Regions from separate parts of the Bradyrhizobium sp. JHI2711 genome, predicted to be linked through region 2. Evidence: riboswitches for the same ligand, from Rfam matches in the RefSeq annotation. Region 2 holds a riboswitch; the other holds the start of a gene.
The links. A riboswitch is a leader RNA that binds a small molecule or an ion and turns the genes downstream of it on or off. The one in region 2 is predicted to bind cobalamin.
Positions count from the first base shown of each region.

Region 1: it holds a riboswitch for cobalamin, as region 2 does, so the genes downstream of both, metE (5-methyltetrahydropteroyltriglutamate--homocysteine S-methyltransferase) here and ACTEK7_RS07845 (energy-coupling factor ABC transporter permease) in region 2, are expected to answer to the same signal.

Region 1 is NZ_JBPZPT010000001.1:2,543,526-2,551,492, forward strand. It holds gene ACTEK7_RS11910 (hemerythrin domain-containing protein) at 776-1,375, shown strand; gene metE (5-methyltetrahydropteroyltriglutamate--homocysteine S-methyltransferase) at 2,641-4,986, opposite strand; cobalamin riboswitch at 5,087-5,289, opposite strand; gene ACTEK7_RS11920 (hypothetical protein) at 5,701-5,976, shown strand; gene ACTEK7_RS11925 (nodulate formation efficiency C protein) at 6,319-7,101, shown strand.
Region 2 is NZ_JBPZPT010000001.1:1,650,903-1,658,869, forward strand. It holds gene cobT (nicotinate-nucleotide--dimethylbenzimidazole phosphoribosyltransferase) at 1-615, opposite strand, end outside; gene cobF (precorrin-6A synthase (deacetylating)) at 621-1,370, opposite strand; gene ACTEK7_RS07845 (energy-coupling factor ABC transporter permease) at 1,416-2,093, opposite strand; cobalamin riboswitch at 2,131-2,349, opposite strand; gene cobA (uroporphyrinogen-III C-methyltransferase) at 2,395-3,126, opposite strand; gene ACTEK7_RS07855 (cobyrinate a,c-diamide synthase) at 3,123-4,433, opposite strand; gene cobM (precorrin-4 C(11)-methyltransferase) at 4,433-5,215, opposite strand; gene ACTEK7_RS07865 (cobalamin biosynthesis protein) at 5,212-5,580, opposite strand; gene cbiE (precorrin-6y C5,15-methyltransferase (decarboxylating) subunit CbiE) at 5,577-6,758, opposite strand; gene ACTEK7_RS07875 (cobalt-precorrin-6A reductase) at 6,757-7,503, shown strand; gene cobJ (precorrin-3B C(17)-methyltransferase) at 7,479-7,967, opposite strand, start outside.

The DNA.
Region 1 (7,967 bases), 890 kb from region 2:
CAGCGTACATCGATCAGGATGCCGTCAACATCGGCCCCGTCACCTCCGCGGCCGACCGATGCTGACGAGGATCAAAGTCAAGGCGCCGAACAAGACTTCCTGCGGCGAGCCGAAAGTGGCGATGGACGACAACGTTTCGGCTGGCTGGAGCTCTTCAGGGGTACGGCAGTGCGCGGCCGACGAAGCCAGCATGCAGCTTCGTAATCCGATTTGAGCATGTTTGAGCAACCAAGTGACCGCGTCGCCCCATACACGCCCCGCTCATGGACTTACGTGTAAATACTTAGGGGCTTCTACCTAGGGAAAACATCCAAATTTCCAATTCGTCAGGAGCAGCCAATCTGCGTCGAATCGACGTTGGTAAGATAGGGTCCGCCATGCACGCCCAGGCCGCCAGTTCTAGCGAGACGAGACGCCATCCGACCAGCGTCTTGCGTGGGCGACCTCATCGTCGTGAACCATTTGGCATAATTCCGAGACCGAAGCGTCTCACTCCCAATAGCGAGATCTACCGCGAAGACCAGGCAGCCCAATACCTCTATCAGGTGGTTTCGTGCGCTGTGCGGTCGTGCTGCGTAACGACGGACTGCCCAGGAGCTTTGTGCAACACTTCAGCTAAGTTGATTTACGCCAGCTCAAATTGAAGCGCGCTACTTTTTGCGTCGAATGGCGCGGACAAATCGCAGCCCCGCGAAGGACACCGAATTCGGCTTGGGCAGTCTTGCAAATGGCAGAAATCGCTTCCAGCCTAGATTGTGCCTCCAGGAACACCGCAATGATCATCGATCTTCTGCTTCGAGAGCATCGCAACATTGATCTTCTTCTGGTCGCTCTTCAACGCGAATTGGAGATTTTTGAGAAGGGGATCCGGCCCGATTATGAGGTCATTCGCGCGATTATCAGCTATTTCGAGGTTTACCCCGAGGTGTACCATCATCCACAGGAAGACTTGATTTTTTTCAAGCTCAAGTCTCGCGATCCGGAGGCAGCTGCAATCGTCGGCGATCTCGCGCTTGAACACCAGGAAGTCGTCGACCGTTTGCACCACTTCGCGCGAGCTATTGACGCTATCCTCGCGGATCGTGACCTCTTTCGGCAAGACGTCGGCAATATCATACGCGACTTTATAGTACGCGAGCGGCACCACATGATGTGGGAAGAACGAGATTTCTTTCCCGCCGCTCTGAAGGCTCTCTCGGCTAAGGATTGGACCGAAATCGCTTCCGCCCTCACCAATGATGGAGATCCGCTGTTCAGCGAGACAGCGGCAGCGACTTCCGATGCGCTAAGAGCGCATATTCTGCAATTGGAGCAAGAAGCTGAGGCCGAACGGAGCTCGGTCGCGTTGTCGTCCGCCAAGGCCGGCAATCCGTGACACAGCGCCGAGACGGACGGGCCGTATTGACGCGGCCGTTTGACAGCAGGAAGTGGACCTCATGCTCATTCTGTCGAAAGAAAATGGGGGTGCTCGCGGGCACGTAGGCTGCCGCCCCCCCCCCCAAAATGGCTTCTGCGCAACGTGATCGCTTCCTCGACCACCGGCGCAAACAGCATGGCGGAGCCTAGCTGAGCTCTGGTTCCGGCACCACAATGTAAACCTCGCAGGTCTGTCAGTTGCGCAGTGATATCGCGCGAAACGGACGCCTCTCGTGTCCGCCGACCGATGAGGACGGACGATTGCCGCCGCGCGGGTGCGGCGAAGCACCCACTCCTTGAGCCCCGCCCCATACGCTCTGAGACATCCGGCCGCAGCCGGTCCTACTCACTGCACGCGAATGCGAGGCACTGCCAGTCCCGGGTACGTTCAGCACCAACAGCAAGGCGCTGGACGTGGATCGCCACGACCAGTTCTGGCGCAATTGGATTTCAACAACCTATGGGGATCCGCATCGTAAATGATGCTCGTTCCTGACGCGTGACCGCTTCACGCGATCCTACATACGTGTATGCGGCGTGCAGCATGCCCTCCCATTGGCCTTGGAGCGGCCATAGGCATCGGCGACACTCCGTAATCAGGTCCAGAAACCTCTGTTTGAGATCTATGAGCGGACCATGCGGAGGGTGTCACGAGCTTGATGATGCCGCGGTGCCGATAGGGTGCTCCTCAGCGCCCAAGCCGAAACCCGACTATCGGGTGGAACCGGTCGACCAAGGACTGCCTTAAGCAAGGTTCAAATTTAGCAACCGCTTATGCATTGGATAAGCTTGCGAGATCCATGGAGCCGGGCTTACGTCGCCCTGATCGAACATAAGGCTCCAGGCAGGAAAGCGCACCGAGTTTGCTGTCCTGCGGCGACCGCCCGGCATGCCCCCTCGCTGCTGTCGTAATCGTGCCGACGTGCTCATGAGCGACAAACCTTGGTGTAGATTCTAACTCTCAGGCTATACGGTCGCATACCACGGCATAATTGAGCTACGCTGATCTTGTGCTTCAACTCGGCTCAGATTTTCGGCGAATGTCCTCGCCGTGATCGAACTGGCGGCTTCGCCGATGGAAGTCCGCGCGAATGCGTCAGCTTCGCTCCTCCCAGACTTTCGCCCGGCCCGCTAAGCGGGGCGGGGCATTTTTTATGTTCCTAAGGCTCCCGCGCAAATGACCACAAGCGGATCAGCTTTGTCGAAAAGAGACCGAAGCCCGGATCAACGGCCTCGCGGATCGAATGCAGCGCGCAGTTCGCGGGCGGCAGTGACCATGTTCGCTAGCGCTGGCCGAACCTCCTCCCATTTGCGCGTCTTCAGGCCGCAGTCTGGATTGATCCAGAGCTGCGAATCCTGCAGCCGCGTCCGAGCCAACACCATCAGCTCCTTCATTTCGCTCGTCTCGGGAACGCGTGGAGAGTGGATGTCGTACACGCCCGGCCCGATCTGATTTGGATATTCGTAGTTCCTGAACGCGTCGAGTAGTTCCATTTTCGAGCGCGATGTCTCGATCGAGATGACATCCGCGTCCATTGCAGCGATCGCACCAATGATGTCGTTGAACTCCGAGTAGCACATATGCGTATGAATTTGCGTTTGATCGGCGACGCCCGATGAACAGATGCGGAAGCAATCGACGGCCCAGTCGAGATAAGCCGCCCACTCCGATCGACGCAACGGCAATCCTTCGCGGACTGCAGCTTCGTCGATCTGGATCATGGTCGCACCAGCATTCTCGAGATCGCGGACTTCGTCTCGGATCGCGAGCGCAATCTGGCGGCAGACCTCGCTTCTGGGAATATCATCCCGAACAAAGGACCAGTTCAAGATCGTCACCGGTCCGGTCAACATCGCTTTCATCGGCTTCCTTGTTAGTGATTGCGCGTAGCGCCACCAGTCCACGGTGATAGGCTTCGGCCGTGCTACATCGCCAAACAGGATCGGTGGCCTGACGCAGCGCGAGCCGTAGGACTGCACCCATCCGCTCTTGGTAAATACGAAGCCGGCGAGTTGCTCGCCGAAGTACTGCACCATGTCATTGCGCTCAAACTCGCCGTGCACGAGGACGTCAAGACCGATGTCCTCCTGCCAACGTACGGCGCGCGCAGTCTCCTCCTTGAGGAACTTGTCGTATTGCTCGTCGCTTATCGCACCTCGCGCATGCGCCGCACGGGCATTCCGGATCTCTGTGGTCTGCGGAAATGATCCGATCGTCGTGGTAGGAAAAGCCGGTAGTCCGAATCGATTGCTTTGGATCTCGGCCCGACGGGCAAATGGGCTCGCGCGCCGACACATGGTCTGGTCGATCGCTCTCATCCGGACAGCGACATTGGCATCACGGATTTTCGGCGAAGTCCGGCGGACAGTCGCGGCACCTTCCGACTCGGCAAGAGCTAACGCAACATTCTGGTCGCCTGCGAGTGCACGCGCTAGGATCGCAAGCTCCCGCATCTTCTGGACCGAGAAAGCAAGCCAGCTCTTGACGTCGGAAGCGAGGCCGGTCTCGAGTTCAACATCGACCGGCACATGAAGCAGCGAGCAGGATGGGGCGATCTGTACACGATCCTTGCCGAGCTTCGCAATCGCGGGTTCGAGCCGCTGGCGCAGCGACGACAAATTCGACCGCCATACATTCCGACCGTCGACGACACCGAGCGACATGACGAGATCACTTCGGCCGCCAGCGATGATCTGGTGCAACAACTGTGGCGCTCGAACCAGATCGAGGTGCAGCCCGGCAACTGGCAGGCTCAAGGCGGTGTCCAGATTGTCGCCGAGGTCGCCGAAATAGCTGGCAACCATGAGCTTGATCGCCGGCCCCTCCTTGGCGAGCCGGTCATAGGCATGTCGCAAAGATTTTCGCGTCCCCTCATCCAGATCAAGAACTAGGCTGGGCTCGTCGAACTGAACCCAATTTGCCCCACGTTTGGCCAATTCCTGCATAACCTCGATATAGGGCGGTATCAGTTCATCCAGCAGTGAGAGTGGCTGGAACGTGGGATCGGGACTCTTGCCGAGCTTTAGGAATGTGACCGGCCCGATCAGGACGGGGCGGGTCTGAAAGCCAAGGGCCTTGGCTTCCTCATACTCCTCGATCGGCTTGCGAGAGCATAGCCTGAAAGTCTGTCCCCTGTGAAACTCGGGGACCATATAGTGATAGTTGGTGTCGAACCACTTGGTCATCTCCTGCGCGGGTGCGCCAAATCCGCGCGGTCCGTGACCGCAACTCGCTTCCTGGTCGTCGCATTGTGAACCGCGGGCCATGGCGAAGTATGTCTTGAGCGAAACGGATTCGGCTTTCGAGGCGTAGATCTCCGGGATGGCGCCAACCATGACACTTGTGTCGAGCACCTGGTCATACAGCGAGAAATCGTTCGATGGAATGACCGTGACGCCGATAGATTTCTGACGGGCCCAATTCGCGGCACGCAGGCCAGCTGCGTCCTCGAGCAGCTGCTGTTCGCTGCTTTTTCCGGCCCAGTAGCTTTCTAGAGCGACTTTGAGCTCGCGCCTTGGACCGATGCGTGGCGTTCCGAGCGTGGCAACAGGGAGGGAGAGAAGAGACATAGCGTTAACCCATGTTGGGGGCAAAGGCCATGGCGGACGCAGGCAGGGGAAGTCGCGGTGCGACGGCTGCTTGGCGCACCACCGGGACACCCCGCCCGTGGACGAATATAGTGTCGGGGCAGGTCTCCTGGCTCGCAGGTCATCGCTGCTGTCCGGCCTTCCCGAAGCCGCGCAGGCTTCAGTGACGTCGTTGGACAGCGGCTCGCCGCTCACAGTTGCGGGGGCAGCGCCGGCATTTTCACCGGCTTCCCTCTTAGCTCCGGATCAAATGGAAACCGGAGAACCTCGACGACTTGGATTATCGGCAAGAGCAGTCTTCCGTCAACCTCTCAGATCATGTCTCAAGCTGATGCTGCGACATCTGCTACGCGAATGACCGTGCATCTCTAGCATTGAGATGATGTAGCAGTGCTCTCCAATCAGCGATACCGCAATGAGCATCGCAGTTGCCCGCGGGTTGCACGCCAGATCGGTGGAAAGGACAAATGCGGCTTGCGCGGTCGGGGCCGCTGCCTCGAGCAGAACGCATTTGTCGCCAGTCCCAGCTTCCCAGCGGTTTTTCGAGCACGCGCGCCATCCAGCCACCTTCTCGACCAACAGGATCAGTGTTGAATAGGCCAAGACACCTGGCTAAGCCAGCAACTTACAACTTACCCGGGCAGCACGTTTGATTTGCGGTGCCAGCCACACCCCAAATGCTCGGCGAAGATCGGCTTGCCGTCGTTCGCCATCGAGTACAAAGCGCGCCTGACTGAGGCTGTTCTCGACTTCCGGAGCGCCGGACGTCGCGAAAGGAGCGCCAAACGCGCCATGGCCCCTTGGCCGAAAGTGCCCGAAGGCATGGCAGCGATCAAAAGCCCACATTCCGGCAACGATAACCGAACCACACGGTTCAATGACGGCAAACGTGCTGCCACTTCTCATCAGGAACTTGGCACCGAGGCGTTCCGCTGTGCCGTCGAACATCCGGTGCGTGACGGGGATGCATAAGCCGTGCTGGAGAGGTTGAACGGAAACATCGAGACATGCGCCAGTCGGAAAGTCGACAAAGAGGACACAAAACCGGTGCGAATTGCCGTCTATTATCTGGCACGAAGAATGCACGTCCTCTGCCTGCCCAGTCCTCCTGCTGGGCATGTCCAGCACAGCAAATTGAGGCTGTCGGTGGCAGTGAAGTTAGCGGCGCGTGACATAGAGGGGAGCGCCTGCTCGCACGGGAAAACCAGTGGTCGCCCCGTCGCGTCGCCGCTAACTTCTTGCGCTCGCGCATAACAGGTTGAAGGTTGCCTGCTCTGGAATGACGTGTGGATGAGACCGGATAGGCCGACGGTTATGAAGAAAACGTCAGGAAGACGCGCGCTATGGCTTTGGCTCGGTCGATCCCTGATCTGCCTGGCCGGGCTGGCTGCGACGAGCAACACTGTTCGCGCTAACGACAGCCCCCTTGTCGAAAGAGTCAAGTCAACGTGGCGAGCGCAAGACGGTGAGACAATAGAACAAGTTATCTCCAACGTCTCGAAGGTGGCACAGTTCGTCCCTCGGATGTGGGGCGTCGCTGAACTTGACCAAAATGAATATGTTTTTGTTTCTTGGACCAGGCACCGGGATGATAAATCAGACGAAGAGTACGTTATCACCTGGAAGGTCGCGCTCGACGGGACGATTGAACTTGCGTCGACCTATGCGAAGCCAATGGAATTGGGCTGGCGCGCCTTCGCGCTCTCGTTGATCGCCAGTGAAGTCAAGGATGGCGAAAGGGACGCAAATCTTGGCTTTCTGCATGACCCGGCCAACTTCAACTTTGTGACGACCATGCAAGGTCGGCTCGGTGATCTTCTGCGGCAGGGCAGCTGCACTATCGTTGATCCTGTTGGAGTGGACTACTTGCCGAAGCAGAATGACAAGCCGACCGAGAAAGGTGATCTGTGGCGCGTTTTGCTTGTGGTGAACTGTAATATCCCAGGGCCCCGCTATTTTACATACAACGGGGTCATCACTTTCGAGAAGAGCGAAGGACAAGATTGGGAGCCGCAATCCTCCTTTGCCAAGCGTATCGCGGCTTTTCCTCCTGGCTCCTGGTTCGCTCGCATGGAGCCAAAGGAACGGGAGGATTAGAAGGGAGCTAAAGGCCTCGGTAAATGATCGCGCAGAGCAAGATCGCGCCGTAGCTCCTGCAGGGCCGAACGCCTCAGAGCAACGGCAAGACTATCAGCTCTAAACTCTCCGGTGTTTACACCTTGAACAGTCGCGAGCTTTCCCGCGGCCTTCAGCCGGCCATCGAGAAAATGGGGCAGCACGATTACCTCCGATTCTTTCTGCGAGGAGTCGAGCTCAGCGGCGCGTGCCGCCTTGCGAGAGGCGGCTTGACCTCGGCGCACCCCACGCAGTGGAAGGACACCATTTGCGAGAGAACCAGCTCTCCATGCCATTCTTCACGGGACTGGGCCTGCAGATGCCTCGGGCCCAAGCCCGATCCGGCGTGCGAACCGCGCATCGCGCGACTGACTGGCACCCGCAAGAGCGTGACCATTCCGAGGCCGAGGTGGCACGCGGGATCGACTGCTGCGACGAAACCGGTTAATAGGGTAATGGGGCAGTGTTAGCGGCCCCGGCTTGACCACCGGTCCTTCGAGTGCCCCCAACGAGGAGCCGGAGCCGTGCGCGAGGCATCGAAGACCGGACTGAGTCGCCCGCTAGATTTCCTCGCACGCATTCGTCTGCGCATCGTAGATCCGGATTTGAAGCATGGGAAAGCGCTTCTTTAGTTCTGCTCCACCTGCCCTGGCGCCGTCTTTGGTTGCGAATTCAGCTCTGAGTCGGCCATCCACTTCAAGCGCGTAAGAAGAGACGGGCAATTCCCGGGGGGCTGAAACCATTTCATTTCCATTGGGTAGTGAGGTGGCTCAGAATGATGTGTAGCTTGAGTCGGCCATACCACACCAGAGCTACCTGCTCGGATGCCGCGATGGGCCTTGTGGATT
Region 2 (7,967 bases):
ACCGACGCCGGTGCCGCTGCCCGCGATCTCGTCGGCACTCACACCGAGCAGGCTCGCAGCAATCGCTGCTGAGGTCGTGGTGTTGCCGATCCCCATCTCGCCGAAGATCAAGAGATCAGGCCGGCCGGCCTCGGCGCGCGCCACCGCGCGCTGGCCGGCCTCGAAGGCGAAGGCCAATTCCGTGGGCGTGAGCGCGGCCTCGACACTGAAATCGCGGGTGCCGCTGCGCGGCTTGTCAGTGACGATTCCCGCGATCTGCGCCTCGGTCAGCGTGCCGGCGTCGACCACCTCGAGGCTCGAACCCAGCTCGCGCGCCAGCACCGAGATCGCGGCGCCACCGGCAGCAAAATTCGTCATCATCGCGATGGTGACGGCTTGCGGATAGGCCGACACGCCCTGCGCGACGATGCCGTGGTCGCCGGCGAAGATGATGATCGGCACCCGCGCGGCGCGCGGTTGCTCGGTGGCCTGCAGGCCCGCAAGCTCGATTGCGAGCTGCTCGAGCCGGCCGAGCGCGCCGGTCGGCTTCGTCAGTTGCGCCTGCCGCGCAATGGCCGCCTCGCGATGAACAGCGGAGACCTCGGGGCAGTTCTGATAAACCCATTCGGGAAGCATGCTGCTCAACGCCTGCGTTTGATGATGTAGCTATCCATGATCCAGCCGTGCCGCTCGCGCGCCTCTTGCCGCAACGCGACGATGCGCGGGCCGACCTCGGCCAGCGCGCCGGACATGATGATCTGATCGGGCATGCCGAGATAGGCCCCCCACCAGATGTGAAGCCCGGCCGGATCCAGCGATTGGAACGCCGTGCCGCCATCGAGCATCACGACGACGGTATCGACGCCCTGCGGCCAGCCGCCTTCGCGCAAGCGCCGCCCCGTCGTGACCAGGAACGGCTCGCCGATGTCGTTGAGCGGCAGCGCATGCGCCGCGCACAGCGCCTGGATCGAGGTGATCCCCGGCACGACCTCGATTGTCGGCAATGGATCGAGCCGCCGCGCAATGCGCAGCGAGGAGTCGTAGAGCGACGGATCGCCCCAGATCAGCAACGCGACCTTGCCGTCATCTTCGAGATGCCCAGCGATCCTCTGCGACCAGGTCGCGGCCACCGCATCGTGCCAATCGTCGACGCCCTTGCGGTAGTCCGACTCGGTCGCATCGCGCACGGGAAGATCGAATTCGGCGATGCGCGTCGTTTTGTTGGTGAGCACACCGGCGCAGATCGTTCGCCTGAGATCGGCGAGATCGGATTTTGCCGTTCCCTTGCGCGGGATCAGGATGAGATCGGCGGCGTTGATGGCGTCAACGGCGGCGCGCGTAAGCTGCGCGGGATCGCCGCAACCGATGCCGATCAGGGAGAGCGTGAGCATCGCGAGCGCGATGGGCGGCCACACCGGCCGCCCATCGCTGATCTCTTACGCCGCGTTGTGCAGGCGCGGGGTGACGAGGCCGGGCGCGGTGACGCCGCGCAGCGACTTCGCCAGCGCCAGCACCGCGAGATCGGCGAGCGGTTCGATCACGATCACCAGCGCATAAGCGGCAGCGAACGTCCCGACGCTGGCGAGGTTGCTCATCGCAAAGCCGGAGCCATAGAGCGCCCAGAACGCCACCCATGCGATCACGCCGGCCTGGTAGGTCGTCGAAAGCGCCAGCGCCTGACCGTATTTCAAATCGACATAGGCGGTGTTGCGAGGGATGATCCGCGTGGCGATCGCCTGGATCGCGAACAGCGGCACCAGCAGCGTGGTGACGTTCATGCCGTATTGCGGCAGATCGACTGGCTCCAGCAGCATGCCCTGAAGCAGCAGGCCAAATGCAAGGCCGAAGGCGGCGGGCGCAGCACCAAAGAGCAGGAACAAGGTCGAGCCGAGGATGAAGTGCACCTCTGATACCCCAACCGGAAAGTGCGGCAGGATCTCGAAGAAGACGAAGACGAGAGCGGTGGTGGCCAGTGTCCGCGCCGCGAACGAGCCGGCGCCCTGCTCGCGCACGGTCTCGACCGCGAGCTTCAAGGCAACGCCGCCTGCGGCGATGCCGGTTGCGTAACTCAACACGAGCTTGGCGCCCGTCACGATCCCGGGTTCGATATGCATGGCTCAATTCCTTTCCGCCGTCACACCCGACGGCCTTGGCCTCAATACGTGCACGGCCGGTCTCCTGGCTCGCGGTTCACTGGGTTCTCCGGCCTTCCCGGACCTTGCGGTCCAGTGGCGGTTCGGAGGCCCTCACCGCTTACAGTCGCGGGGGCGGCTGGGGTTTTGGGCGCCGCAACTGGGTCCGCCCATCCCCATTCCCGATTATGCTCCGGCGCTTTGCGCCGCGTCGAGCACCATGCCGCTCTTGTGTGCCCCTTTCGCATCGCGGGCGTCAAGGGGCGAACCGATGCCGGAGCCGTCATGCCGGATATTCTCCCGCCAGCGCGCCGAACAGGATGACGGCGGCGGTGGAAGCGGCGCCGCCGCGCGCAAGCTGCTCGGCGAGCTCGGCAATCGTGGTGCGGACCAGCCGCTCGTCAGGTCGCCCGAGGGATTCGGCGAATAGCGCCGGGGTGCTGGGGGCGAGACCATGCGCGATCAATTTTGCGGCAAGCGCCGGAAAGGTGCGCCGGCCCATATAGACCACGGTCGTCGCCTCGGGATCGGCAAGCGCCGCCCAATTCAGATTGGGCGGCAGCTCGCCGGTGACGTCAGCGCCGGTGATGAACTGCACCCGGCGGGAGGTATGCCGGCGGGTCAGGGGAATACCGGCCTGGGCGGCGGCGACACAGGCGGAGGTGACGCCGGGAACGATCTCGTAGCCGATGCCGGCTTCGCGCAGCGTCTCGATCTCCTCCTCGAGCCGGCCGAAAATGCCGGCATCGCCGGACTTGAGCCGCACCACGCGCGCACCGGTTGCGGCATAGTCGACCAGGAGACGGTTGACGTGGTGCTGCTTGGTCGAAGGACGACCGGCCCGCTTTCCCACCGCGACGAGATTGGCACCTGGCCGCGCGAGATCGAGGATCGCGCCGGAGGCAAGATCGTCATAAAGCACGACGTCGGCCTCGCGCAGCCGCGTGGCGCCCTTCACCGTGAGGAGCTCGGGATCGCCCGGACCGGCGGAAACGAAAGAGACAAAACCGCTCACCGGTCCTCCGCGATCAGATGGAAGAACGTGCCGGTGGCATGGCCACGGCGCGAGCCGGTTTCGGCAATGACCGCGCCGGTGGCATCGTGCACGACCGCGAGCGGCGTATCGGGCTGGGCGAGAATCGTCGAATAGTGGAACTCGTGGCCGCGCAGGCGCGCGCCAGGCTGATGCCCCGGCATCGGTGCGGCGAGTTCGGCAAGACGATAACCGAGGTGCATGCGCCGCTTGGCAAAGCTTGTCTCGAGGCCAAGCAGCCCCGCCATCTCATGGCGGATACCGTCGGCGTCGGTCAGGCCTGCGCCCAGCACCATATAGCCTCCGCATTCGCCATGCACGGGCCGCGTCTCGGCGAAAGCGCGCAAGCCGCTGCGAAAGCGCGCATTGCCCGCGATCTTTCCCGCATGCAGCTCGGGATAGCCGCCCGGCAGCCAGCACACGTCGGCGCTCGCATCGGGTGCTTCGTCGGCCAGCGGCGAGAACGGCACGATCTCGGCGCCCGCCGCGCGCCAGGCTTCCAGCATATGCGGATAGACGAAGGAGAACGCCGCATCGCGCGCCAGCGCGATGCGCTGGCCGGGCGGCGTCACGTTCAATCCGTTCGCCGCAGCTTGCGGCGACCATTGGCCTGCCGAGTGGAGCACCGCATCGAGATCGACGTGCTCGGCGACAAAGCGCGCGGCCTCGTCGATCAGCTTGCCGATCTCGGCCTGCTCCTCGGCCTGCACGAGACCGAGATGCCGCTTCGGCAGGCTGATCTCGGCATGGCGCGGCAGCGCGCCGAACACTTTGATGCCGGCCTCCTTCAGCGCGCGCCGCACCAGATCCTCATGGCGCGGGCTGGCGACGCGATTGAGCACGACGCCCGCAAGGCGCACGCCGGCGCGGTAATCGCGAAGGCCGGCGGCGATCGCTGCCGCAGTCTGCGCCTGGCCGGAGGGATCGATCACCAAAACCACCGGCCAGCCCAGCATCTCCGCGATATCAGCGGTCGCTCCCGTGCCGGAGACGCCGCGCGCGGCGACACCGTCGAACAGGCCCATCGATCCCTCGGCGAGCACGACATCTGCATCGCCGCCACGGCTGACGAGATGCGCGATGGTGCTGCGATCCATCGCCCAGCTGTCGACGTTGACCGAGGCGCGTTCCGTGGCCGCGGCGTGGAAGGCGGGATCGATATAGTCGGGGCCGCTCTTGAAGCACTGCACGTTCAAGCCGCGCTTGCGCCAGGCGCGGGCGAGCGCCAGCGTCAGCGTCGTCTTGCCGACGCCGGAGGCCGGCGCGGAGATGACAAGGCTCGCCGGCATCACGACGCCTCCGGAAAGCGCGGCTCGGCACCGACCGGCCGGTAGCGGCGGTCGTAGTCGGCGGCATAGAGGCGGCTCTCGTCAAAATCGGCAGCGCCAAGCGTCTTGCCGACCAGGATCAGCGCCGTGCGCTCCATCTCGCCACCCACGAACGCACCGAGCGTTGCAAGCGTCGCGCGCACGATGCGCTGCTCCGGCCAGCTCGCGCGCCAGACGATCGCGACCGGGCAATCCGCGCCGTAATGCAGCGTCAGCTCGGCGACGACCTGGTCGAGCAGATGGATCGACAGGTGGATCGCGAGCACCGCGCCGGTCGCAGCGAACGCGGCGAGCTTCTCGCCCTCGGGCATCGCGCTGGCACGGCCCGGCGTGCGCGTCAGCACGACCGTCTGAGCAAGACCGGGCAGCGTCAGCTCAGCCTCCAGCGCGGCCGCGGCAGCCGAGAACGAGGGAACGCCGGGTGTCACCGAGTAGGGAATCCCGAGCGCACGCAAACGGCGGAGCTGCTCGCCCATCGCCGACCAGATTGAGAGATCACCGGAATGCAGCCGCGCGACATCCAGGCCTGCCGCATGCGCGCCTGCGATCTCGGCGATGATCTCGTCGAGCGACATTGGCGCGGTGTTGACGATACGTGCGCCGGGCGGGCAATGCGCCAGCACGCCCTCCGGCACCAGCGAGCCGGCATAGAGACAAACCGGACTGGCCGCGATCAGATCGCGGCCGCGCAACGTCAGCAGATCGGGTGCGCCCGGCCCGGCACCGATGAAATGCACCGTCATGGGCCGTCTCCTTCGGCAATCGCGGCGGTCGCGGTGCGATCCTGCGAGACAACCCGTGCTGCAATCAACCGCGCGCGCGGACCGGCGACCGCGAGCGCAGCAGCCTCGGCTACAGATCCGGTGCCAAATTTCTCCGCGATGAGCTTCGATTGCGTGGGCGTGTCGATGCCGGCCAGTGTCGCGACCGGAACGGCCCTGATCGGCACGCCGCATTCGCGTGCGAGCTGCTTCAGCGCCTCGGTATCGGCCTTGTCGCTGACGGTTGCCATCGCCGCAAGCCCTTCCGCACCGCCCGCAGCGAGCAGCGCTTCGCGCAACGAAGCCAGCGTCACATCGCGCTTGAAGCCGAGTCCGGCGACCTTCATCGGACCACACTCCACTGCACCACGGGGCGTGCTGCTTCCCACGACCGATAGCGGCCGAGCGGAGCGGCATGAGAAATTTCGGCTCTCATAAGCTCGCCACCATGGCGCTGATGTAGCTCGCTGAGCAACGCTTCCGTTTCCAGCGTGACCGAGTGTGCGACGAGCCGCGCTCCGAGCGAGAGCCGCGTCCAGATCGCATCAAATAACACTTCGTCGAGACCACCGCCAATGAAGACGGCATCCGGCGCTTCCAACCCGGCAAGAGCTTCCGGTGCCCTGCCCGTGACGATTGTGATCCGATGTGCCAGACCGAAGGCGGCCGCATTCTTGCGAATGTTCGCGGCGCGATCCTCGCGCGCCTCGACCGCAATCGCCGTCCCACCATCCAGCGCCCACTCCACGGAGATCGAGCCTGAACCAGCGCCGATGTCCCACAGCCGCTCGCCGGCCCGCGGCGCCAGCGCCGAGAGCGCAAGCGCGCGCACCGGCCGCTTGGTGATCTGGCCGTCATGGACGAAGAGGTCGTCCGATAATCCCGAACTGCGGGGCATCCCCTGTCCGCCCTTCGCCTCGACGGCGACGGTGACCAGGTTTCCGGCGAGATCACCGGCAAGACTATCGGCGCGATATTCTGTGATGCTTTCGCGCGGGCCACCGAGGGCGGCGAGCATCCAGAAGGCTGAGGCGCCCCACCCGCGCTCGCTCAACCACCTAGCCAGATCGCCAGCCGCTTTCCCATCGCGCACGAGACAGATGATGCGCGCCCCTCGCGCCAGATGCGGACCGAGACGCTCGAACGGTGCGGCGTGAAGCCCGAGGCAGACGGTGGATTCGAGTCGCCAGCCCAGCCGCGCGGCGGCGAGCGAGAAGGTGGACGGAGCAGGATGCGCGATCCACTCGTCGCCACCGAGCTTCTCGGCAAGGCTCGCGCCGGCGCCATGCCAGAACGGATCGCCGGAGGCGAGCACCACCGTCGGCCTGCCGCGACAGCTCAGCACGACATCCGCATCGAACGGCACCGGCCATGGACGACCGCGGCTGCCAATTTCGGCAAGCGCAAGATGGCGCTCGCCGCCGAACACGGTTTCGGCCTTGGCAAGCGCCTTTCGGCTTGCCTCCGACAGCCCGGCAAGGCCATCTTCGCCGATACCGATGATGGTCAGCCAGGGATCAGACATGATTCGCGCCCTCATTCTGGGCGGAACGGCCGATGCGAGCCTGCTCGCCGCGGAGATCGCGCGCGCCGGCATCGATGCCGTCTATTCCTATGGCGGCCGCACCCGCGCGCCCGCCGATCAGCCGCTGCCGACGCGCATCGGCGGGTTTGGCGGCGTGAGCGGACTTGCGGATTACATCCGCGCCGAAGGCATCACGCATGTGATCGATGCAACGCATCCCTTCGCCGCGGAAATGAGCCGCAACGCCGTTGCGGCTTGCACCGAGACGGGCACGCCGTTGCTTGCGCTGGAGCGCGCGCCCTGGATCAAGGCGTCCACCGACAACTGGATCGAGGTGGCGGATGTCAATGCTGCCGTCTCCGCACTGCCCGACGCCCCGGCAAACGTGTTCCTCGCCATCGGTCGCCAGCACATTGCGCCATTCGCGACGAAGCCGCAGCACGCCTACACGCTGCGCTTCGTCGACCCGCCCGACGCGCCCCTGCCCTTCGCGGCCGATGTGATCGTGTCGCGCGGACCGTTCACGCTTCATAGTGAGCTGGCGATGATGCGCACACGCGGCATCGCCTGGATCGTTGCCCGCAATTCCGGCGGCGACGGCGCACGCGCGAAGATCGACGCGGCGCGCATGCTCGGCCTGCCCGTGATCATGATCTCGCGACCAGAGCTGCCCGAGCGCCAAAGGGTCGAGAGTGTCACTGACGTGATGCAGTGGCTCGGTCATTCTGCCCGCCTCGGCGCATAGACCCAGCGGCCGACGCGGCGCGTCTGCGAGTTGCCGAGGATCACCAGCGTGCGCATGTCGGCCATCTCGGGCGTCGCCTGGTTCAGCGTCACGATCTCGATCTTTTCATCGGCCGCGCTGATCGCGCGCGCGAAGATCATGAGACGCTCGCCGCAGCCGGCCTCGCGAAGCAGCGCCAGCGCACGGCCGAATCCTTCCGGGCGGCTGGCCGAGCGCGGGTTGTACATCGCGATGGCAAAATCGCCTTCCGCCGCGAGGCGCAGGCGCTTCTCGATCACCGCCCACGGCTTGAGATTGTCGGAGAGATTGATCGCACAGAAATCATGGCCGAGCGGCGCGCCGGCACGCGCGGCGGCCGCCAGCATCGCGGTGACGCCGGGCAGCACACGGATCGAAAGTTCACGAAATTCCGGCGCCTGCTCGAGCGCCTCGAACACGGCGGATGCCATCGCGAACACGCCGGG